Regions from separate parts of the Sporosarcina sp. 6E9 genome, predicted to be linked through region 2. Evidence: riboswitches for the same ligand, from Rfam matches in the RefSeq annotation. Region 2 holds a riboswitch; each other region holds the start of a gene.
The links. A riboswitch is a leader RNA that binds a small molecule or an ion and turns the genes downstream of it on or off. The one in region 2 is predicted to bind S-adenosylmethionine.
Positions count from the first base shown of each region.

Region 1: another riboswitch for S-adenosylmethionine. It lies ahead of J4G36_RS12135 (5-methyltetrahydropteroyltriglutamate--homocysteine S-methyltransferase); the one in region 2 lies ahead of J4G36_RS13495 (PLP-dependent transferase).
Region 3: another riboswitch for S-adenosylmethionine. It lies ahead of metK (methionine adenosyltransferase); the one in region 2 lies ahead of J4G36_RS13495 (PLP-dependent transferase).

Region 1 covers NZ_JAGEMN010000002.1:107,683-115,642, forward strand. Annotated here, with positions in the region: gene J4G36_RS12115 (dioxygenase family protein) at 209-1,000, opposite strand; gene J4G36_RS12120 (carboxymuconolactone decarboxylase family protein) at 1,041-1,736, opposite strand; gene J4G36_RS12125 (4-hydroxyphenylacetate 3-hydroxylase N-terminal domain-containing protein) at 1,772-3,319, opposite strand; gene J4G36_RS12130 (flavin reductase family protein) at 3,483-3,941, opposite strand; gene J4G36_RS12135 (5-methyltetrahydropteroyltriglutamate--homocysteine S-methyltransferase) at 4,116-5,228, opposite strand; SAM riboswitch class I at 5,336-5,435, opposite strand; gene J4G36_RS12140 (AbgT family transporter) at 5,567-7,057, opposite strand; gene J4G36_RS12145 (MBL fold metallo-hydrolase) at 7,319-7,960, shown strand, end outside.
Region 2 covers NZ_JAGEMN010000003.1:96,438-104,397, reverse strand. Annotated here, with positions in the region: gene J4G36_RS13530 (nitroreductase family protein) at 1-422, shown strand, start outside; gene J4G36_RS13525 (GTP cyclohydrolase II) at 574-1,329, shown strand; gene ribD (bifunctional diaminohydroxyphosphoribosylaminopyrimidine deaminase/5-amino-6-(5-phosphoribosylamino)uracil reductase RibD) at 1,322-2,419, shown strand; gene J4G36_RS13515 (5' nucleotidase, NT5C type) at 2,431-3,003, shown strand; gene J4G36_RS13510 (PCYCGC motif-containing (lipo)protein) at 3,067-3,567, shown strand; gene J4G36_RS13505 (Dph6-related ATP pyrophosphatase) at 3,647-4,303, shown strand; gene J4G36_RS13500 (hypothetical protein) at 4,343-4,891, shown strand; SAM riboswitch class I at 5,019-5,127, shown strand; gene J4G36_RS13495 (PLP-dependent transferase) at 5,213-6,370, shown strand; gene J4G36_RS13490 (GTP-binding protein) at 6,488-7,960, shown strand, end outside.
Region 3 covers NZ_JAGEMN010000001.1:16,072-24,031, forward strand. Annotated here, with positions in the region: gene pckA (phosphoenolpyruvate carboxykinase (ATP)) at 1-1,532, opposite strand, end outside; SAM riboswitch class I at 1,711-1,830, shown strand; gene metK (methionine adenosyltransferase) at 2,023-3,219, shown strand; gene J4G36_RS00205 (gamma carbonic anhydrase) at 3,289-3,801, opposite strand; gene J4G36_RS00210 (alpha/beta hydrolase) at 3,916-4,704, shown strand; gene lepB (signal peptidase I) at 4,724-5,251, shown strand; gene J4G36_RS00220 (hypothetical protein) at 5,333-5,521, shown strand; gene J4G36_RS00225 (ATP-dependent helicase) at 6,266-7,960, shown strand, end outside.

The sequences.
Region 1 (7,960 bases), on a different contig from region 2:
TGCGTGTAGTTTGCTTGCACTTATTCATGGTTTGCTTGCACTCGACCTCTGTTTGCTTGCAGTGTAACGTGGTTTGCTTGCGCTCAAATCATTTTGCTTGCAAGTCATGACCTTTGACTCATTCAATATACCATTATTTGTACGTTGCGTTAAAAAATAAAAAGTAGAAAGGAGTTTTAAAAACTCCTTTCTACTTTTTAATTTACAATTAGCTATATACCGGTTGATCTTGCAGTCGTAGTGCGAAATCTAGGTGTGCTTTATAGAAGTCTTTGGCCAATCCTTTTTCAGCGCCATCATGTTTTGTAAGCTTTGTAATGAGCGTGCCTCGGACGCCTTTAGCCACGTCATTGTCCAAGTATTTATTTCCTTCAAAGAATACTTGAGAAATGAGCGGATCTCCGTTTTCCGGTTTAAACAAGAAATGTAAGTGTGCTGGTCGCGTTGGATGAGAATCGATCCACTCCAAAAATTGTCCAGTGGGTCCATTTGTCGGAATCGAATAATCCCCCGGTACGACTGTTTTCACTTCGAAGTTTCCATCCGCATCGGTTTGAAGAATACCACGTAAATTTTCATTTGGAATGCCCTCAGCAAAACCAGAGTACTCCCCGCTCGCATCAGCTTGCCACATATCTACAGTTGTATTGGCCAGTGGGTTTCCATCGACATCCTTAATTGTTCCACTAAAGAACAGGACGTCCCCAGGCTCATCGGAACGCATCGGCAGCGCATAAGGTGCCGTTAGTTTCGTGGCATTTTCTAAATAATAGGGGCCAAGAATTGTGGGTTCTGTCCCTTTTACATTTTTGTACATCTCTTGGAGTGCATGCGTTTCGAAAAACACATCCATGAATAGCGGAACTTCACCTGCTTGCCCCAACTTATTCAGCCAACCAACCAATGCTTCATAATCATTATGGTCCAATTCATGTTCGCTTATTAACTCCTTAAATTTGGTGACCAAACCGTTATAAACATCGACAACTTTTTGATTCATTCGTTTCATTCCTCCCAGTATAAATTAATTTACACGCTATTTATAAAAGTGAATCGCTCGTTTCGAACCAAGCCGGAATCCCCGCAGTTAACATACTGATCAAACCCATTTCAACGAGCTCTTCTTCAGAAACACCGATTTCTCGGCCCGCATCAATCCACTTTCCAGCCGCTACGCCTTGAAGTTCGACTGTGTATATGCCCGCCATCAAAATGTATTTTAGCTTTGAGGAGACAAATCCTTCTTTAAATAAGTTTTCCACAAACATTGGATCACCGGCGCGGACACATTCTAGCAATTTTTCAATGAAACTTGTGTCTTCGTTTCTCATTAACTGAATCATTCTAATGAGAATCTCCTCTAAAGAACCGTCATCTTCAATTGATGAATCTTGAAAAGAAAGTGCGCAATCCAATGATTTAAACGCCATTTTCAGCGCTTCCTCGCCGTTATACACATATGGAATGAGTAGATATTCGACGAGTTCAGGAATTGTCGCTCCCTGGTTCATAGCGCTTTTTGTATGATAAACCATGCTGCGTTCATATAGTCTAGCGGCATTCATGCCGATGAGAAGAAGATCTTTTTCCTTTGTCGACAGACTACCGTCTTTCATTATGTCGCTGCGCAATGCCGTGTAATGTCCGAGTGCATCGGCATGATAATCATGCATTTTCTGCACCCAATCTGGCACAACGTCATATATTTTTTTGAAATAAGCTAACCCATCACTCATTCCCATTCACCCTATCCAAAAAAGACTTTACGCATTTATTTTTTAAAATAACTCACATCGTCCGGATTAATCCACGTATCGTTCGTCCAACCATCTAAGTTGTAATCATTCATGCACGCTTCTGCAAACTTCTCGAACTCGTCTGCCTGTCCACTCATATTGGCAACAACGAGATTTTCAAGACGAATATTTTCGTGGTTTCCGGAGTAATTGCGCTCGTATAATTCATGCCTGCCGCCGTACTCAGTTCCGATTACATCCCATAGTAATTTGATAAGTTTTATTTTCTCTTCCGCTTTAACGCCGTAAGAGCCTCTATATAATTTATCTAAATACGGTCTTAACTCAGGATTTTTAAAGTCTTTGGCACTTGATGGTTGCGCAATTAGACTTCCAGCGACCACATTTTCGATAATTTCTTTTACTTTTGGCCATCCTTCAGACATGAACATCCGGTAAGCAAGACCGTAATTCAAATTCGGTAGAACCGTGCCGTTTCGTCCCTCATCCGGATTCAGCGCCATCGCGTCACTGATTGCCCAAAACATGTTTTTCCACGCAATAACTTCGCCTACGTTCACTTGAACGCCGCGGAATTGGTCTGTCCCATTCATTTTTACAGCTTTCAATAATAACCCTGAAACAAAATCGAGCTTCACTGCGAGTCTCGTTACACCATGAAAGGTGAACCTGTTCAAGAAGCCACTTTCCGCGAAAAAGTTATTCGCTTTTTCAATATCTTTGTAAATGATGACATTCTCCCAAGGAATGACCGCTTTATCAAAAACGAGAACAGAATCATTTTCGTCAAATCGACTGCTAAGTGGATAATCGAATGGACTTCCCATTACAGCTGCCGTCATTTCATATGACGCCCTGCTGATCAACTTCACACCTGGGGTATCCATCGACGCGATAAATACTAGTGCATAATTCTCATCTGTAATTGGTGCTGCGCCGTAATGCGCTACGAAGTTGAAGTTTGTTAAAGCCGATCCCGTTGCAACCATTTTAGCGCCACTGACGATAATGCCTTCATCCGTTTCGCCTTCCGTTCTGATAAAGATATCTTTTACGGCTTCGAGCGGTGTATGTCGATCCACAGGCGGATTGATAATGGCATGATTGAAATACCAATTTCGCTCTTGCGCTTCCTTATACCATCGCCGTGCGTTATCCGCGTACTTTCCATAGTAATCTGGGTCTGCTCCAAGTGTCCCAAGGAATGCTGCTTTGTAATCCGGAGATCTTCCCATTTGCCCAAATGTCAACTTCGCCCATTCAGCAATCGCGTCTCTGGATTCGAGGAGTTCCTTGGAGTTCTTGTCCACTCTGAAGTACTTTTGCGTGAACCCGCCGTTTCCTGTGTCCGTCTCGGTTGTCAGAACATCTTTCGTTTTTTCATCATGTAGCGCATCGTAGAGCCTTGCGATTGAACGGGCTGCATTTCGAAAAGCTGGATGTGTCGTAACATCTTTCACTTTCTCGCCATGTAGCCAAATTTCCCGTCCATCTTTTAGACTTTCTAAGTACTCTTGTCCAGTCAATGGAATCGTTGTCTTTTTCTCTTCATCTACTTTCATTATTTCTTTCCTCCTTTTAATTACACGGTTCATTACAAACGGCTCAAAACCTCAATTCTTTTCGTTCTAAATTGGAATGAAGAGTTGTCCATAATCTATTGTATTTAGGCGCACCTGGGTTTATTCATAAATAACTAGTAAGTTATGTTTATATGTTTACGTTTCAGGTCGTAATGGATGTAAATTTACCTTTGTAATAACTCAATGGCTTTCCTTCGGAATAATTAAATCTGATCACCTTTCCAATGTATAAAACATGATCTCCACCGTCATATTCGGCCCATGGTTCACACTCTAAATATGCTAGTGAATCTTTTAATCGATGACAGCGTGTCCCCTTTTCCCAGCTAAAAGGTTCATTTTCAAGCGGTCTTCCGGCGAAATGCATCGCAGTATCTTGCTGCGTTTCTTTTAATATATTGATTGTGAAATGGTTATCTTTCAAAAATTGAAATGCCTTCGTTTTTCGATCTACAGATACGAGCAGTAACGGCGGATCTAATGATACTGAAGTAAATGAGTTCGCCGTAAACCCATGTTTCCCGGCATCCGTCTCACAAGTGACGACAGTTACACCTGTCGCGAAATGTCCGAAACAGTTTCTTAATTCTTTACTATCCATCTACGTCTCCTCCAAACAGCGTATTTGTATATGGCGCTGACTTTTATGATGATTCTTCTAGCAGTCTATTCACTTGTCCATGGTCTTTATTCCTCGTTAATCGCACAAAAAAGCACACCACTTGTAATCAACAAGGGTGTGCTTTCACTTTTAAATTTTATAACTGATTAATCGTTAATCCTTTTCCCAAATTTCTTTTGAAATGTCAACTATGAATTTCAACTTTTCCCATTGCTCGTCTTCTGTTAGGTTATTTCCATGATGCGTCGAAGCAAAACCGCATTGCGGGCTTAGGCATAGTTGTTCAAGTGGAACATATTTGGACGCTTCTTCTATTCTAGATTTGATCAGTTCTTTGTCTTCTAACTCGCCATTTTTCGAAGTCACCACGCCGAGTACAACTTGTGCACCGCCACTTGGAATATGCTTAAGTGGTTTAAAGTCCCCTGAACGTTCATCATCATACTCCAAGAAGAAACCATCCACGTTTTCTTTTGCAAGCAGTGTCGGAGCGATTAAGTCATAGCTACCTTCAAAGGCCCAGTTAGAGCGGTAGTTTCCACGGCATAAATGTGTTGAAACGATTAAATCTTCTGGTTTACCTTCCAATACGCCGTTTGCTACTCGAAGAGCCAAGTCTATCAAAAACTCTCTTGAGAATTCGCCATCATTCCATGGAATATCTGGTGAAGAAAGCCCAGCAATATACACGTCATCGAGTTGTAAATAACGAACGCCTGCATCATAGAATGCTTTAAAAGCTTCGCGGTAAGTTTGAATAACATCCTTTGCATATTCTTCAATATCTGGATAGATATTTTTATCTCTAATTCCCACATTAAATAATTGGTTCGGGCTTGGAATGGTTTGTTTGGCCACCGCACGCCCACCGACGATTTCATTGAATTCAATAAAGTCTGTAATATGGGGATGATTCGGATTGAATGAGATTTTCCCAGTGTTACGGATATTATATCTTTCTGTTTCTTCGTCACCGTTAAATACGAATCCTACTTCTGGGACATATCCTTCCACGCCATTTAAATTCTCCAGAAAATCCGTATGCCAAAACCGGCGTCTAAATTCTCCGTCAGTTACTAATTCTAGTCCAATTTCAATCTGTTTATCGACCACTCGTTTAATTTCCCTAGTTTCTACTTCACGTAGTTGTTCGGCTGTAATATCGCCTTCTTGAAACTTCTTCCGTGCATTGTGTAAACTTTCTGGTCGTAGTAAACTCCCTACATGATCCGCCTTAAATGGTGCTTTTGTCAGTGTCTCCGTCAATGTTTTTGTCATTTTGCCATTCCTTCTTTCCAATTATATTAATAACTAGAATAAGAAAAACCTCTTCATTTAATAAGAAGAGGTTGGCATTTTAACGCTGTTCACTCTTCTCATCTCCAAGCTTACGCTACTGGAATTAGCACAGTACTTTAAAAGTCTGTTGCTGAGGCTTCAAAGGGCCAGTCCCTCCACCTCTCTGGATAAGAAAGTTTTACTATTTAGTTATTGAATAACACTTTACACACCCATTCACGGAATGTCAAGTGTATTTTGAATATTGTTATCAGTTTAATAAAACCGCCTTGAATGACTATCACTCAAGGCGGTTAAGTTAAAACTTATTTATTATAGTAAATCCCTGAACCAGGTCCAAGGTCGATTCCGAACAACATCCAAACGACAAGCGTAAGTGCCCAGAATAGAAGGAAAAACATACTGTATGGGAACATAACTGAGATTAGCGTTCCGATACCCATTTTTCTATCGTATTTTTGTGCAAATGCGATAATAATTGCGAAATAGGTCATTAACGGCGAAATGATATTCGTTGCTGAATCCGCAACACGGTAGGCCATTTGTGTTAATTCTGGTGAATAGCCGAGTTGCATCATAATTGGAACGAATACAGGCGCCATCATCGCCCATTTTGCTGAAGCGCTTCCGATGAATAAGTTGATAAACGCTGATATTAAAATGAACATCAAGATAAGCGGAATACCTGTTAGGTTAATGCTATCCAGGAATTGTGCACCGTACACACCGATAACAAGTCCCATATTTGATTCTGAGAAGAACGCGACGAACTGTCCGGCTGTAAAGGATAGCACGATAAACATTCCCATTGATGCCATTGTAGCTGACATCATCGCTGCAACGTCTTTGTCGTCTCGAATGCCTTTCGTTACTTTTCCATAAATCAAACCTGGCACAAAGAAAAGAATTGCAATAATTGGCACTAAAGAGCTCATAAATGGCGAACGAATAATCGGCATATCGCCTTCTACTCCGCGAAGCGGTCCCCATGAAGGTAATATTAGCAGTGAAATTAGAATACCTGCGACAACAATAGAAAGTCCAGCCCAAGTCAAACCTTTTTTCTCAATCGGTTTCAACTTCTCTAATTTCTCGCGGAACTCACCTGTGTATTCACCAAGGCGCGGCTCTACGACTTTCTCTGTCACCCAGGCACCGACTACTGTTAAAACAATTACGGATGCCGCGATGAAATAATAGTTCATAGCGATATTCATATTTTCAGCATAAGTCGGGTCGATAATTGCTGCTGCTGCAATGGTTAACTCCCCAAGTAGTGCATCGGTTCCCGACAGGAACAGGTTCGCACTAAAGCCGCCAGAAACTCCGGCGAATGCGGCAGCTAGTCCAGCAAGTGGATGTCTACCAATCGCTGCAAATATGACAGCTCCTAATGGTGGCAAGACAACATATCCCGCGTCAGAAGCAACACTGGACATAACTCCTGCGAATACGAGTCCAAGAGTAATCAGTCTTTGTGGAACAGATAAAACAAATCCACGTAGTACAGCACTAATTAAACCTGATCCTTCCGCTAATCCAATTCCCAACATCGTGACAAGTACTACACCTAGCGGCGCGAAGCCAACAAAGTTAGCAGTCATTTGTGTAAATATATATTTAATACCTTCAGCACTCAGCAAGTTGTTAACGGTGATCATTTCACCGGCTTTTCCGGGATGCTCAACGCTAACGCCAAATGACGATACAATCCATGACAAAATTAAAACTAATAAAGCCAAAGCTGCGAATAATGTTACTGGATGCGGCAGCCTGTTTCCTGTCGTCTCTACCATATTCAAAAACCTTTGAAAGAGACTTGTCTTCTTCGTCTTCAATGTAATACTCCTTCCAACTAGCCATTCATTATCAAAAATTCAGAAAATGAAGCGTTTGTCTTTTTTAATATGATTCAGTATATAAGAATTTTATATAAACTTAAATAGGTAAACGATAAGTCTAACTATGAAGAACTATCCTCACCTTCACGCTTTTCAAATTAGTCATTTCAAGATACACTCACTACAAGGTTTGCAATAACGAATGGGGGTTCTAGTATGAAAGTAATACCAATTGGAATTTGGGGCGGATACCCAAAAGCGAATGAGGCGACATCTTCATTTTTGATTGAACATGAAGGATTTCATTGTCTCGTTGATTGCGGAAGTGGTGTTCTCGCTTCTTTACAAAACTTTTTGCCCTTGGAAAAAATAGATGCTGTTGTGATTAGTCATTACCATGCAGATCATATTGCCGACTTAGGCAGTCTTCAATATAGCCGACTCATTCAATTTTATTTAAATAATCCGTCACCACCCTTGCCGATTTATGGGCATGAACAGGATGCGGAAAACTACGCAAAACTATCTTATAAAGAGCAAACAGTAGGTATTGCAATCTTTGAGGATAAAATCACAAAAATCGGTCCTTTCACAGTATCTTTTTGTCGAACTGATCATCCAGTTTATTGTCTCGCTATGAAGTTTTCAGTGGATAATCGTTCAGTTGTTTTAACAGCTGACACTGAGTGGCGCGATGAGCTCGTCGATTTTGCAGGTGAGACAGATTTATTAATAAGTGAAGCCAATTTATACGAAGAACATATCGGTATTGCACCCGGTCATATGGGTGGAAGTGAAGCGGGCAAGTTAGCGCAGTTGGCGGATGTAAAGCGACTTGTTTTAACTCATTTGCCGTTA
Region 2 (7,960 bases):
GTTTTCAATTGTATACAGGTGAAGGCAAAGAAGTATTTGCTAGGGCATATATTGATTCGCAACCTACAGTTGATGGAGTAGTTTCCGAAAAAACGTTACGCAAAGCACAATATTACAAAGACATCCCTCTCCAACTTGTTATTATTATGCCTGAAGACCCGCGGCAAAGAACGTGGGATGAAGACTACGGTGCAGTTTCTGCGTTTATCCAAAACTTCCAACTTGCAGCGTGGGAGCGAGGAATTGGGATGATTTGGCGCACGAATGATTGGGTGTATAATCCCGTATTCAGAGAAGGAATTGGTGTGAAACCTGGTGAGAAGATTGTCGCGACGATGATGATTGGCTATCCAAAACATATACCGAAAGCTAAAGAACGGTCAGATATTCGCGAACTAATAACAGTGATTCATAATCGATGAAGCGGAATCGGTAAAATAATGGCGTGCTCTAGGCAAAATAAGGTTGCTAAAGAGCACGTTTTTCATACATATAAGGTAGACGTTATTTTTACCTGAATGCTCCTATCCTTCTATATAGAAGTTATTCAAATAAATAAAAGGAATGATTTTTATGTTGCAAGGGAAACTGGAGCCAGAAGCGCTCGAGATTTTATTTGAAAAACTTCAAATGATTAAAACTGATGAGGGTGCCATCTACCTGGTAGGTCCCATCAATCTCCCTGTGAATCTATGTGGAGAAACGGTCATTTTCAAGTGGTATTGTTGGCTGAGCCACAATCATGTAACAGAGAATATTCAAGACATCTTTGATCAGCTTTCGTCCGAGAATTTAGCTGAGTGTCAGCAGTCGAGCGTGCTTGTTTATGGCGATCTTGAAAACGCTGAGGATGCGCTAATCCGCTTGCATTCGATTTGCCATACGGGCGACATATTTGGAAGTGAAAAATGTGATTGCGGTTATCAATTAAAGCAATCCATGAAAAAAATTGTAGACCATGGGACGGGTGCGTTGTTTTATTTGGCAAATCATGAAGGACGTGGAATCGGTTTATTCAGTAAAGCGATGGCATATGTGCTCCAGGAAAATGGGTATGATACAGTGGAAGCAAATGAAAGTCTTGGGTTTGTCGATGATTCCAGAAATTACGACGATGCAATCCGAGTTCTAAAGACATTACGAACAAAACCTGTCAAACTCATGACAAATAATCCGAAAAAACTAGAAGCGTTACAGAATGCTGGTCTTATTATTTCAGGACGAGAACCATTATGGGGCGATAAATCAGCGTTTAATGAGAAATATTTGAAGACAAAAGTTCAGCGATCGGGACATCTGGATGAGGAAGGAGATTGTCTAAATGACTAACCATGAATTTTACATGAATCTGGCGCTTACTAATGCACGTGCAATGAAAGGACAGACTGATCCGAATCCGCTCGTTGGTTCGGTCATTGTGAATGAAAATCGAGTGGTTGGCGTCGGCACGCATTTGAGGGCAGGTGAACCGCATGCAGAAGTTCATGCCATCCGAATGGCTGGTGAGCATGCGCGCGGAGGAACGATTTATGTCACGCTTGAACCATGTTCACATTTTGGGCGAACGGGACCGTGCGCGATGGCGATTATTGGGGCGGGCATAAAGAAAGTAGTTATCGCCACATTGGATCCGAATCCTGTCGTTGCTGGTAACGGTGTTAAGATGTTGGAAGATGCGGGGATAGAAGTAATCATTGGTGTGATGGAAGAGGAATCTCGAATGATGAACGAAGTATTTAACAAGTTCATCGTTGAACAAAAGCCATTTCTGACGATGAAAGCTGGAAGCACATTAGATGGGAAGATTGCTACACATACAGCTGACAGCAAGTGGATTACTTCTGAAGAGGCGAGAAGTGATGTACATATGCTGCGCAATGAACATATGGCTATTTTAGTCGGCGTAAATACGGTAATTGAAGATGATCCCGAATTGACGACTAGGATACCGAATGGAAGGAATCCGATTCGCGTCATTCTAGATTCTACATTAAGAATTCCGCTGGATTCGAAGGTTGTAACTGATGACCAAGCACCCACTTGGATTTTTACGGCAAATCAATACGACCCAAAAGCCAAGGCGATATTGGAAGAACGAGGCGTTTTAATTTATCACACTTCAGGGATCAAGCACGTGGACCCAAATGACGTCGCCCGTATTCTAGGTGAAAAGCTTGTTTCCTCAGTCTTGATTGAAGGGGGCGGTACCATTCACGCTGCATTCCTTGAAAACCAACTCGTCGATAAAGTAGAAATTTATATCGCTCCAAAATTAGTTGGAGGCTCACAGGCACCTACATTTCTTGAAGGTGCTGGCGTCGAACTCATGCGTGATGCTGTAGATTTGGAAAATCTCCAAATTACTCAAATCGGGAAAGATTTCAAGTTCACGGGCTATCCGAAATATAAAACAAACTAAGGGAGTTTACTATGAAATTTGGTTTTGACATCGATGACACTTTGATTAACCTGAGAGAACATGCTTTTCAACTCTACAATAAAAAATTGAATCGAGATGTGCAAGTTGATCTCTTTCATGGGTTGGATAAAGTTGAAATTCACGAACTTTTTGGCATGACTGCCGAGCAGGGAAGCGAAATGTGGAACAGTTTATTAGAGGAAATCTATTACACAGCGTGTCCGCCGTATCCGGATGCAGTGGAAACATTGCAGTGGCTTGAAAAAGAAGGACATGAGATCTATTATATTACGGCCAGGCCGAAAGAACATGGTCAGCGTACGATGGAATGGATGATTGAAAATAACTTTCCAGTTCAGAAAGACCGATTTTTTTACGGAATGAATGATGAAGATAAGGTTCATATTATCAATGATTTAGAACTTGATTACTATTTCGATGACAAGCCTGCCGTTTTAGAAACGCTTAGAAACCGCCCATTAAAGTTGTATGCAAAAAATCAATCCTACAATAAGCATTTAGACATTCCAAGAATCGAAAACTGGTCTGAACTAATTGATATACTCAGTTTCACAGATTTGTAACCCCTAAACCCGACAATCTTGGTTATGCTAGAAGGACAACTATGCAATTAGGAGTGAGGTACCATGAAAAAAACAATGCTATTGATAGTACTCGCATCGATTCTCGTTCTCTCTGCATGTGGAAAAAATACGAATACAACGCACGAAAAACATGATTTGGCAGTAGGCGAACAGCATCAGTTACCAAATGGTGATCTCCAAGAAGTGACTGCTTCAGTCGATATTTTACCAGCATTTCTTGATGACAAACCCGAGGATATGAGACTTGTCTATCAAGTCGCTGCCTCTGCAACCGATATAATTGAATGGATGCCGTGCTACTGCGGTTGCGGGGAAAGTGCAAATCACGGAAGTAATATGAACTGTTTTATTGATGAAATCCGTGAAGATGGTTCAGTCGTGTGGGATGATCACAGCACACGTTGCCAAGTATGCTTGGATACCGCGGTGGATTCAGTCATGATGACACAAGAAGGCAAATCACTAAAAGAAATTCGAACGATTATTGATAAAACCTATAAAGAAGGCTACGCGAAACCAACAGACACGCCAATGCCGTCATAATTAAGGAAACACAGACACTAAAAAGGTGCCTGTGTTTTTTAATTGCAATGTTATAATAATCTAAAAAGGGGTAAAAAGAATGATAGGATTACCGTTTGTAGCATCATGGAGCGGCGGCAAGGATTCCGCAATGGCTTATTACCGGGCATTACAATCCGGAGCCATTCCAAAAAGAGTATGGACGATGTTTGAAGAAGACCAGGAACGATTGAAATCGCATGCACTTCCAATAGCAATAATCAAAGCGCAAGCAGAGCGTTTAGGCGTTCCGCTTATGACTCGCGGGGCGGATTGGAACGGATACGCTGAACAGTTTTTAGATGCGATGAAAGAGTGTAAAGATGCTGGAATTCATCACGGTGTATTCGGTGACATCGATTTAGAAGACCATTTAACATGGATTCGGGAAACTTGCGCGAAAGTCGGTATGGAAGCAGTTCATCCACTATGGATGGAGCCGCGAAAAAAAGTCGTCAAAGATTTCGTAGAAGCAGGTTTTGAGGCATACATTGTCGTAGTGAATACAACTATGATGCCGAGCGAATTTATCGGAAGGAAATTCACAAAAGAATTAATAGATGAACTAGAGGCACAAGGCATTGATTCATGCGGGGAAGCTGGTGAATTTCATACCGTCGTTGTGGATGGCCCGATATTTAGCGAACGAGTGCCAATCGTTTTTTCAGGTCAACATGAACGTGATGGTTATGTGTTTTTAGACGTGACATTGGAATGAACAAAAGTTTTTCCTAATTTGAACGAAATGAGGGACTAAATGAAAAGACTTCTATTACTTTCTGCACTACTACTAATTTTAGCGCTATCAGCTTGCTCAAACGATTTGATGATCTCAGACCGAATATTAACAGAGGAAGAATCGATTCTCATAAAGAATTCAGGTGGTGAATGGGCTGAGCATTTTGAAATCGTCGGTCAAATTCCGGAAGGCTATGAACTCTATTTTACAATTGAGCAATATGAAAACGGCAAGTTTATTCAAAACCATCCCCCACCTAATCCAGTCAATTTAGACACTAAAGATCGCGCGGTGAGTTTCGCTGTCATTACAGACAGTGAAAAAGGAAAGATTCTTTTTGGACACCCAAGTGGCGTGACGACACAAGAAATGAAAACACTTCAAGGGGGATCATCGAGCGCTAAAACATTTGAAGGAAAGATCCCTGTCAAAACCGATAAACCCGTCTATTTGGCGTATTGGTACACTGGTTCCAGCGACATATTAAAAGGAACCGATGGCGATTTGGAAGATATTAAAAGTAGAGACCTAAGTTATTTATTCAAAGCAGAGCTTAAAGAGAAATGATTGCCATATCCTACTGTTCGATAAAATAAGATAATTTGAAAAATGGGCTTGACATGACCTAAGTTCTTTTTTATGATACTCGTTAATAACAAATGCAAAATTTTGAAAACTCAATTGAATAGTTAGTCTCTTATCGAGAGTGGCGGAGGGAATAGGCCCTGTGATGCCCGGCAACCTGCAAACATTGTTTGTGATGGTGCTACATCCTACAGATTTTATAATCTGGAAGATAAGAGGAGGACCTGTATATTATTGCCCTCTTCTCATTTCCAAGAAGAGGGCTATTTCTATTTTTAAATAAGACAAAATACTAAGTGGAAGATGTTTAGTATAGGCATCATTCCAAAAGGAGAAAGTCAATTGACTTATCATCGAGAAACAGAATTCGTGCAAATAGGCAATGAGCGTGATGAACATTTTAGGGCGGTGAGCACGCCAGTTTATTTTTCAACAGCCTTTCGTCATGAAGAGATCGGCTTATTATCGGGATACGATTACACGCGAACAGGCAATCCAACGCGTGCTGTGTTGGAAAAGTCAGTGGCATTACTGGAAAAAGGAGAGCGGGCTTTCGCTACCAGTTCAGGAATGAGCGCCATTCAACTCGTCTTTTCGTTATTTCAAAAAGATAATCACATCATCGCTTCACGTGATATTTACGGCGGTTCGTACCGTTTGTTTGAAATTTTAGAAGCGAAGTATGGGTTGACGTTCAGTTATTGGGACGGCGAATCTACCGATGAATTAAAAGGGTTAATTCAGGAAAGCACGAAAGCAATTTTCATTGAAACACCGACAAATCCATTAATGAAAGAGACGGACATTGAGCAAGTTTCCGCTATAACGAAAAACCATGAACTTCTTTGTATCGTTGATAACACGCTGTACACGCCGTATATTCAAAGGCCTTTGGAAGAAGGCGCAGACATCGTTATTCATAGTGCGACGAAATATTTAGCAGGACATAATGATGTTCTAGCAGGGCTGGTCGTTTCCAAAGGTGAGAAAATTAACGAGGAACTCGCATTTCTGCAGAACTCAATCGGAGCGGTGTTGGGACCACTCGATTGTTGGAATTTAATCAGGGGGATGAAAACACTAGCCCTTCGAATGGATAAACATGAGCTAAATGCGAAAGAAATCGTGCCCTTTTTACAAGGCCATCCACTCGTGGACGACGTCTTTTATCCAGGGCGGGGCGGTATGTTGAGTTTTACAATCGCCAAAGAAGCACTAGTTTCACCATTTCTGAAAGCGTTAAAGCTCTTCACATTTGCAGAAAGTTTAGGTGGTGTTGAAAGTTTTATCACCTATCCGAAGACACAAACACATGGGGATATTCCTGAAGATATTCGCTTATCGTACGGCTTATCAAATAGCCTGCTCCGCGTGTCCGTCGGCATCGAGCACGCTTCTGATTTAATCGCGGATTTGAATCAGGCATTTAAAGTGATTGAACATCAAAAAGCGTTTGCATAGTGAAATAAATGGATATGAAAACCGAGCGGAATTGCTCGGTTTTTGTGTATTCATAATTATTCTTATCACAGCGATGATATACTAAAGGCAAGAGCATGTAACAAAGGGGTGGTTATGATGTACAAAACAATCGGAATTCTAGCGCATGTAGATGCCGGGAAAACAACATTTTCCGAGCAGCTACTTTATCATACAAACAGCATTGGGCAGAGGGGCCGCGTAGATCACAAAGACGCTTTTCTCGACAGCCATAATATCGAGCGGGACCGCGGCATAACCGTATTTGCCGATCAAGCTCAATTTACATACAACAACTCGACTTACACAATCATCGATACACCGGGTCACGTAGACTTTTCGCCGGAAATGGAACGCGCGATACAAGTGATGGATTACGCGGTCGTTATCATTAGCGCGGCAGACGGTGTCGAAGGGCATACTGAAACGGTGTGGCAATTGCTGAAAAAACACAAAGTGCCAACCTTTTTCTTTCTGAATAAAATCGACCGTGAAGGAACGATTGTTGCCGATGTCATTAAAGAGATTCGAGAAAACTTAACAGAGGATGTTTATGACTTCACGGATAGTTTTGCTGAAGGCGTAATGGTAGAAGAGTTAATTGAATTCATTGCAGAACGCGATGAAGACTTATTTGAACATTATATGGAAAAAGGGTACGACAAGGATCTGTGGCTGAAAAAGGCAAAAGACATGATTCAACATCATCAACTCTTTGCCTGTTCAGCAGGGTCGGCTTTGCATGACAAAGGTGTGGTAGAGTTCCTCGATTTGTTGGATCAATTAACCGAAACAGGGTATTGTAACGACAGTGATTTCGCGGCACGCGTGTACAAAATAAGGCATGACGAAAATGGAAACCGTATCACCTATCTAAAATCAATTAGCGGTTTACTAACCGTGCGAGATGATGTGAAAATTGGATCGCAGACTGAGAAGATTACACAAATCAGACTGTATAATGGTCGTAATTTCGAATCAGTCAATCAAGTGAATGCCGGTCAACTATTCGCTGTGGCGGGTTTGAAAAATGCCTATGTCGGTGATGGGGTAGGGGGATTAAAGGAGAAGGCGAGTTTCGAGTTAGTGCCGACACTGACATCTAAAGTTGTCTATGATTCATCGATTCATCCGAAAGAAATGTTACTTTGTTTTAAACAATTAGACGCTGAAGATCCTTCACTACGTGTCATTTGGGATGAACACTTTAAAGAAATCCATGTTCACGTGATGGGTATCATCCAGCTTGAGGTTCTCGAACAAATTGTGAAAGAACGTTTTTCTTACGCGGTTTCTTTTAGTGACCCAGATATTTTATACAAAGAAACAATCGCGACATCCGTCATTGGTTACGGTCATTTTGAGCCTTTAAGACATTATGCTGAGGTGCACCTGAAAATTGAACCGGCTAAGCGAAATAGCGGCATCACATTCGATAACATTTGTCATGCCAATGATTTATCCGTTGGGAATCAAAACCTGATTCACAGTCATTTATTCGAACGAAATCATCATGGTTTATTAACAGGTTCCACTTTAACAGATGTCAAAATCACACTGTTAACTGGTAGA
Region 3 (7,960 bases), on a different contig from region 2:
TTGAAGTTTGTACGGAATCTATCTGCTAATTCGTTTGCTTTTTTATCGTAGGCAGCTTTATCGGCCCAGGCATTGCGTGGGTTTAGGATTTCAGATGGAATGCCTTCGATTGTTTTTGGCATGTGAAGACCAAATACGCTGTTATCTTCAGTTTCGACATCATTTAATTGTCCAGCGAGTGCTGCGCGTACCATTGCGCGTGTGTATTTCAATTCCATACGCTTTCCTACGCCGTATTCGCCGCCGGTCCAACCCGTGTTTACAAGAAATACTTGTGCGCCGTGAACGTCAATTTTCTTTCCAAGCATTTCAGCGTAAACTGTTGCATGTAATGGAAGGAAAGGTGAACCAAAGCAAGTTGAGAATGTGGCTTCTGGTGATGTGACGCCGCGTTCAGTTCCAGCGAGTTTCGATGTGAAGCCGCTAAGGAAATGATACATCGCTTGTTCTTTCGTTAATTTTGAAATTGGCGGTAGTACGCCGAACGCGTCCGCTGTCAGGAAGACAATTGTGTTTGGGTGTCCTGCGACAGATGGTGAAACGATATTATCAATGTTTTCGATTGGATAAGCTGCACGTGTATTCTCCGTTAATGAACCGTTGTCATAATCAGGGATCCGCGTTACCGGATCAACAACTACGTTTTCTAATACCGAACCAAAACGAATCGCACCAAATATTTCAGGTTCTTTTTCCCCCGATAAATTAATGCATTTCGCATAGCAACCGCCTTCAATATTAAAGACCCCATTATCGGACCAACCGTGCTCATCGTCACCAATTAGTTTACGATTCGCATCCGCGGAAAGTGTCGTTTTCCCGGTGCCGGAAAGGCCAAAGAACAATGCGACGTCGCCATCTTCACCAACGTTAGCTGAACAATGCATCGGCATGATACCGTTTTCAGGAAGCAGATAGTTCATAATGGAGAAAATGGATTTCTTCATTTCACCAGCATATTCAGTACCGCCAATCAGAATAATACGCTTTTCCATGTTAACGATGATGAAAGTTTCAGAGTCCGTTCCGTCGACTTCTGGGTCTGCTTTAAATGTTGGTGCCGAGATGATTGTGAATTGTGCATCATGCGTTTCAAGTTCTTCTTGAGTCGGTCGTATAAATAATTGATGGACAAACAAGTTATGCCAAGCATATTCATTAACGACTTGAATTGAAAGACGAGATGCGTGATCCGCACCGGCAAATCCTTTGAAAACAAATAGTTCATCTTTTAATTGTAAATAGGAAATTACTTTTTCATATAATGAATCAAAAATTTCTGCAGAGATTGGACGGTTTACAGCTCCCCAATCGATTTTATCTTTTGAAGAAGCTTCTTCAACGATGTACTTGTCTTTGGGAGAACGACCCGTATATTTTCCTGTCTGCGCCGTTACTGCACCATCTGCAGTTAATAGAGCCTCACCACGTGAAATTGCTTTTTCCACTAGTTGTGGAACTGAAAGTTGTACATTCACGTTGCTGCCAGATAGAAGATTCATAAGCTCGTTACCAATTTTCGCTGAAATCATAGATTTGTCCCGTCCTTTTTAAGTTAGTCCCATGATTAAGGGTGGTTTGTCATCACATTCATTAATTAGTATAACACATTTAAAATAATAAACTATACTACTTAGAAGTGCAACTACAAATAATAAAGAAATTTGACTTATTTGATACAGTTTCGTAAAATGTACTATTGAACGGATACTCTTATCCCGAGCTGGTGGAGGGGCAGTCCCTATGAAACCCGGCAACCTGCATGAACCTATAATGTTCATGCAAAGGTGCTAAACCTGATGCAAGGTGAAACTCCTTGGATGATAAGAGTGAAGGGTGCTTTGAAATTACGCCTTTCCTCATGTAAAAACGTGAGTGAAAGGCTTTTTTAAATATGTTTACCCTTTATCCTCGTGTGCAAAGCTCGTAATGGTGATGAAAGCCATTCCCCTGTATGATTTGGGGCTTGACATGGGAAAATGAGTACCGTATCAATCTCGTAGGATATAAGGAGGAAATAATATGACAAACCGCCGTCTGTTTACGTCAGAATCAGTGACAGAGGGACATCCGGACAAAATGTGTGATCAGATTTCTGATGCCATTCTGGATGCAATTTTAGCAGAAGATCCAAATGCACGTGTCGCATGTGAAACGACCATCACAACAGGGCTCGTTCTTGTTGCTGGTGAAATTACAACGACAACATATGTTGATATTCCAAAAGTAGTTCGAGAAACCGTAAAAGAAATAGGTTATACTCGTGCGAAGTTTGGTTTTGATTGGGAAACTTCTGCAGTATTAACTGCAATTGACGAACAATCAGCAGATATCGCTGCTGGTGTAGACCAGGCACTTGAGGACCGTGAAGGTTCAATGTCCGATGAAGACATCGAGTCAATTGGCGCAGGAGATCAAGGACTAATGTTCGGATATGCTTGCAATGAAACACCGGAACTCATGCCGCTTCCGATTAGTATGTCACATAAGCTTTCAAAAGAGCTGGCGAGAGTGCGAAAAGAAGAAATTCTTTCGTATTTACGTCCAGATGGCAAGACACAAGTGACTGTAGAATATGATGAAGACAATAAACCATTACGAATAGACACAATCGTTATTTCAACTCAACATGATCCGGAAGTAACGCTTGAACAAATTCAGCAAGATATTAAAAAATACGTAATTGAACCGATTGTACCAGCGGATTTAATAGATGCAGATACTAAATATTTCATCAATCCAACAGGACGTTTTGTTATTGGCGGCCCACAAGGTGATGCAGGACTTACGGGACGCAAAATCATTGTCGATACATACGGCGGATATGCGCGTCACGGCGGGGGCGCATTTTCTGGAAAAGATGCGACAAAAGTTGACCGTTCAGCTTCTTATGCGGCACGTTATGTTGCGAAAAACATCGTTGCGGCAGGTCTCGCCGATAGTTGTGAAGTTCAACTTGCTTACGCGATCGGTGTTGCACAGCCTGTATCGATTTCGATTAATACATTCGGAACAAGCACAGTAGAAGAGAGCAAACTTGTCGAAGTTGTTCGTGAGTTATTCGACCTTCGTCCAGCCGGCATTATTAAAATGCTTGACCTTCGTCGTCCGATTTACAAACAAACAGCTGCTTATGGTCACTTTGGCCGTACGGATATTGATCTTCCGTGGGAACAAACTGATAAAGCTGAAGCTTTGAAAGAACTAGCTAATAAATAAGAAAAGCGTTAGAAGCGGGGATGTCCCACTTCTAACGCTTTTTTATATTGGTGTGCAGGAAGAAAAAATTTATTTCTGCAACCGCTTATAATACTGTCCTTTTTCAGCGTACTCTCTTACAACGCGCGCCATATCCGCCCGGTCTTCGTCATTTAATTCGCGGACGACTTTTGCTGGGGAGCCGAGTGCTAACATGTTTGGAGGAATCTTTTTTCCTGGTGGCACTAAACTGCCGGCTCCGATGAATGCACCTTCGCCGATTTCGGCCCCGTCTAAAATAATTGAACCCATGCCGATCAGCGCGCCTTTTCTTATTGTGCAACTATGTAGTGTTACTTGGTGTCCTATTGTTACTTCGTCTTCAATAATCAGTGGAAACTTTGGGCTTTGATGAAGGCAACTTAAATCTTGGATGCTAACTTTTTTTCCAATGATAACGGGTGATACGTCGCCGCGAATGACGGTGTTAAACCATACGCTCGATTCAGCGCCGATCGTCACATCCCCCGTAATTGCTGCGTAATCTGCGATGAAAACTGATGGATCGATATTTGGTGTTTTATCTTTATAAGGGTAAATCAAATATTTTCTCCTCTTTTCCTTCTGTAGTGTATAATCATCATAACAAAGAACATGGTTTTATTGAGAATTATTAGGGGAAATTAAGTGAGTATAACATAAAAGGGGGATTTGTCCATGTGGAAATGGGAAGCGGAAGGTCAGCCAAAAGCCGTGGTTGCAATTGTGCACGGTGCATACGAACATCATAATCGATATGCTTGGCTTATTCAAAAACTGCGAAATAGTAATTTTCATGTTGTCATGGGCGATTTACCAGGACACGGAACGCAAACTACTCGGAATATTCATGATGAAAAGTTTGCTACATACACGGAATACGTGAAAGAGCTTTTGAAAATTGGGATTGTCGATGGGCTTCCGTTATTTATAATAGGGCACGGTCTTGGTGCGACGCTTGTCATGCGTGTTTTGCAAACGGAAGACATCATATGTGCGGGTGTCATTATTAGTTCCCCGTGGTTGCAACTCGATCATCAACCATCAAAGTATGCGGGTGTGCTTACGAAGTTGTCATCATCTATGAAAATCAATCATAATATTAATGTTGAACTACTGACAAGGAATTATGATTTTTATATCGAAGCTCGTGATGATAAGAATTTCAGCTCAATGGTAACCGCAGGGTGGTATAGAGAGTTGCAAAGTTATATGAAGACGGTTAATCAGCATGAAGGGACCATCCGAAATGTGCCTGTTTTGCTTCACGCGGGTGGACATGACAAAATTACAGACACCACTGTCGCGAAAAATTGGCTTTTGAAACAACAGCTTACGGAATTTCAATATAAAGAATGGGCCAAGTTATACCATGACGTTTACCAAGAGCCCGAACAAGAAGAAGTATTTTTATATACGGAATCTTTCATGCATAGCGCTTTACGATCACTGGGGTATATCGTCTAAAGATAAAGGTGGAGATAAAATGAGTGAAGTGGACAAAAAAGAACTTTTTTCGTGGGTGAAATCAGCTGCAATTGCACTTATCCTTGTTATCCTTATCCGCCAATTTCTTTTTACACCTGTGATTGTATCCGGTGAATCGATGAAACCAACTTTTGAAAATGATAATATGATTGTTATTTCGAAAATCCATTCGATAAATCGTTTTGATATGGTTGTGTTTCATTCACCGTATGCGGAAGATAATCTGATCATGCGGGTAATTGGACTACCTGGGGATCATGTTGTAATGGATAAAGATCATTTATATATCAATGATCAAGAACATAAGGAAGATTATCTTGCGGCCCATAAGAATGAGATTTTTATCGGTGAAAGATTAACGGAGGACTTCGAAGTCGTTGTTCCTGAAGGAAAGATATTTGTACTTGGAGACAATCGACGGTTTAGTAAAGATAGCCGGGAACTTGGATTTATCGATGAAAAATTAATCGTTGGGAAAGTGGCTTTTCGTTTTTATCCTTTAACGGATATTGGTATTCCGAGATAATCGGATTGCGGTTAGTGGTTATGCATTCGATTTGATTGGGCATACTTTCACTAGATGCAATGATGTAAAGGAGTGAAGGTATTGTCGAATGAAGGAAAAAAACCACAATCCAAAAATAGCTTAGATGTCCTGAAAAATACGAAAATGAAGAGCGAAGAATTTTCGCACGAGGAAAGAATGACGAATGAAGTGGCTTCAACGGAGTATATGGGAGGCGGAAAAAAACGCGGTTCATTGAAAAATGACAAGCTGGAATCTGGTGGTTTTTAAATATTGATAGCCTATTGCGTAGTTTATATGCAATAGGCTTTTTTGAATTAAAAAAGAACAAGCTAGGGGGAGCTTGCTCTTTTTAGGAATTAGAACATTGGGAATGTGAATTTGACAAAGAAGTTAATGAGATAGTTCCGTTAAGGATATATCGTTTTTCTTATATGTAAATTCTCTCCTCAATGTCTATTACTAAGTGAATACCCCGACATTCATTTTGTAAACATAGTTGATGATTAATAATATATCAGTAGGCTTGGATGAAGTGATGTGATTCGATTGGGAATATATTAAAATGTCGTCTCAATTCGGGAATGTGGTCTCAATCTAATAAAATGTTGTCGCGCGGAGCAATAATGTCGTCTCAATCCAGGGATGTGGTTGCAATCTAATAGAATGTCGTCTCGCGGAGCAATAATGTCGTCTGAATTCAGGAATGTGGTCTCAATCTAATAAAATGTTGTCGCGCGGAGCAATAATGTCGTCTTAATCCAGGAATGTGGCCTCAATCTAATAGAATGTCGTCTCGCGGAGCAATAATGTCGTCTGAATTCGGGAATGTGGTCTCAATCTAATAAAATGTCGTCTCGCGGAGCAATAATGTCGTCTGAATTCAGGAATGTGGTCGCAATCTAATAAAATGTCGTCTCGCGCAGCAAAAATGTCGTCTCAATTCTTGCTGGTTCTACATTCTGCTTCCAATATGGTAAATTAGAGACATCGTAAGTTGAAGGAGTTACATCTATGACTGATTTTTTTGAGCGAAAAAAGATTGAACTTGGCATTGAATTAAATGACATCCAAAAGAAAGCGGTGTTGCAAACAGAAGGGCCGACACTTCTTTTGGCATGTCCAGGTTCGGGAAAAACAACAACTATTATTATGAGAATCGGGTACTTGATTGAGGAGAAAAAAGTGGATCCAAGGCGTATTAAAGCCATCACATTTAGTCGCGCTTCCGCGGCGGATATGACGGAGCGTTTTGCACGATTTTTCCCGCATAGTAAACGGGTCGATTTCTCGACGATTCATAGTCTTGCGCTGCAAATCGCGCGTACCTATTTAGATAAGCAAAAAGTGACATACGAACTCATTGAGGGTAGTAGGGAATCGCGGACTGTGAATAAATTATTTCTACTAAAAAATATTTATAAAGAAGTGCTGAAAGAAGAGTGTACGGATGATCAATTTTCTACACTTTCTACATACATTAGCTACTTGAAAAATCGTATGATCCCAATGGAAAAATGGAGCGAGTTGAAGGGGCCAGTTGAAAAAGCGGGCGTCATTGCCCAGAAGTATGAAGCGTTTAAATCAAAACAACCGGGTCATTTATTCTTAGATTTTGACGATATGTTAGTCGTTGCAGAAGAAGCACTTCGACTCGACGACGATCTTGCTGGACAGTTTCGAAATAAATACGATTATGTGCTGACGGATGAAAGCCAGGATACTTCGCTCGTACAACACCAGATTGTCGAGCATCTAGTAGCGCATCACGGAAATCTTTGCGTGGTCGCGGACGATGATCAATCGATTTACACGTGGCGCGGTGCTGATCCAGATTATTTATTGGCGTTTAAAAAGGTCTATCCGGATGCACAGGTCTTAATGATGGAACGAAATTATCGTTCAACGAAAGAAATCGTGAAGACGTCTGCCGAATTTATTAAACGAAATAAGAATCGTTATCCGAAAGAAATGCATACTGAAAACCCATCTGCCGGGCCGATTACATTGAAACAATTGGATGATCCGAAACGGCAACTTGAATATGTCACTTATGAATTATTAGGTGAGAAAGAACTCAGTGATGTCGCCATTTTATTTCGAAATAACTCGTCGTCAACGATGTTTGTGAGTGAATTACATCGCAGAGGAATCCCGTTTTATATGAAAGACGCCGATGATAGGTTTTTTGCGCATTGGATTGTAGAGGATATATTGAATTTCATGCGATTAAGCTTCAATACAGAACGAAAAGATATTTTCGCGAAAGTCATTTTGAAAATGAATCTGTACGTTTCACGGAGTATGGTGACGCAATTTGAAAATAGTCAAACGACGGGGAATGTGTTCGATGCGTTTATTCGAAGTGTAGATTTAAGGAACGATCAAATAAAAAAACTTGAAGATTATAAAAAGGAGTATCAAGTAATCCCAGAGATGCGTCCGATGCGTGTGATCCAACTCATTCGAAACGACCTTGGGTATGAAGCTGCCCTGAAAAGCAGGGCGGAAAAGTTTGGTTTTAGGTTCGAGCATCTGCAAAGTATTCTTGATACGCTCGAAGGAATCGCAGCGCCGCTTCGAACGATGGTGGAATTCGCGAACCAATTAAAGGAACTGGAAAACGCTGTACAAAATGCGAAGTTTAATCCGCCTGAAAACGCGGTGACGTTATCGACATTTCACAGTTCCAAGGGGCTTGAATTCAGA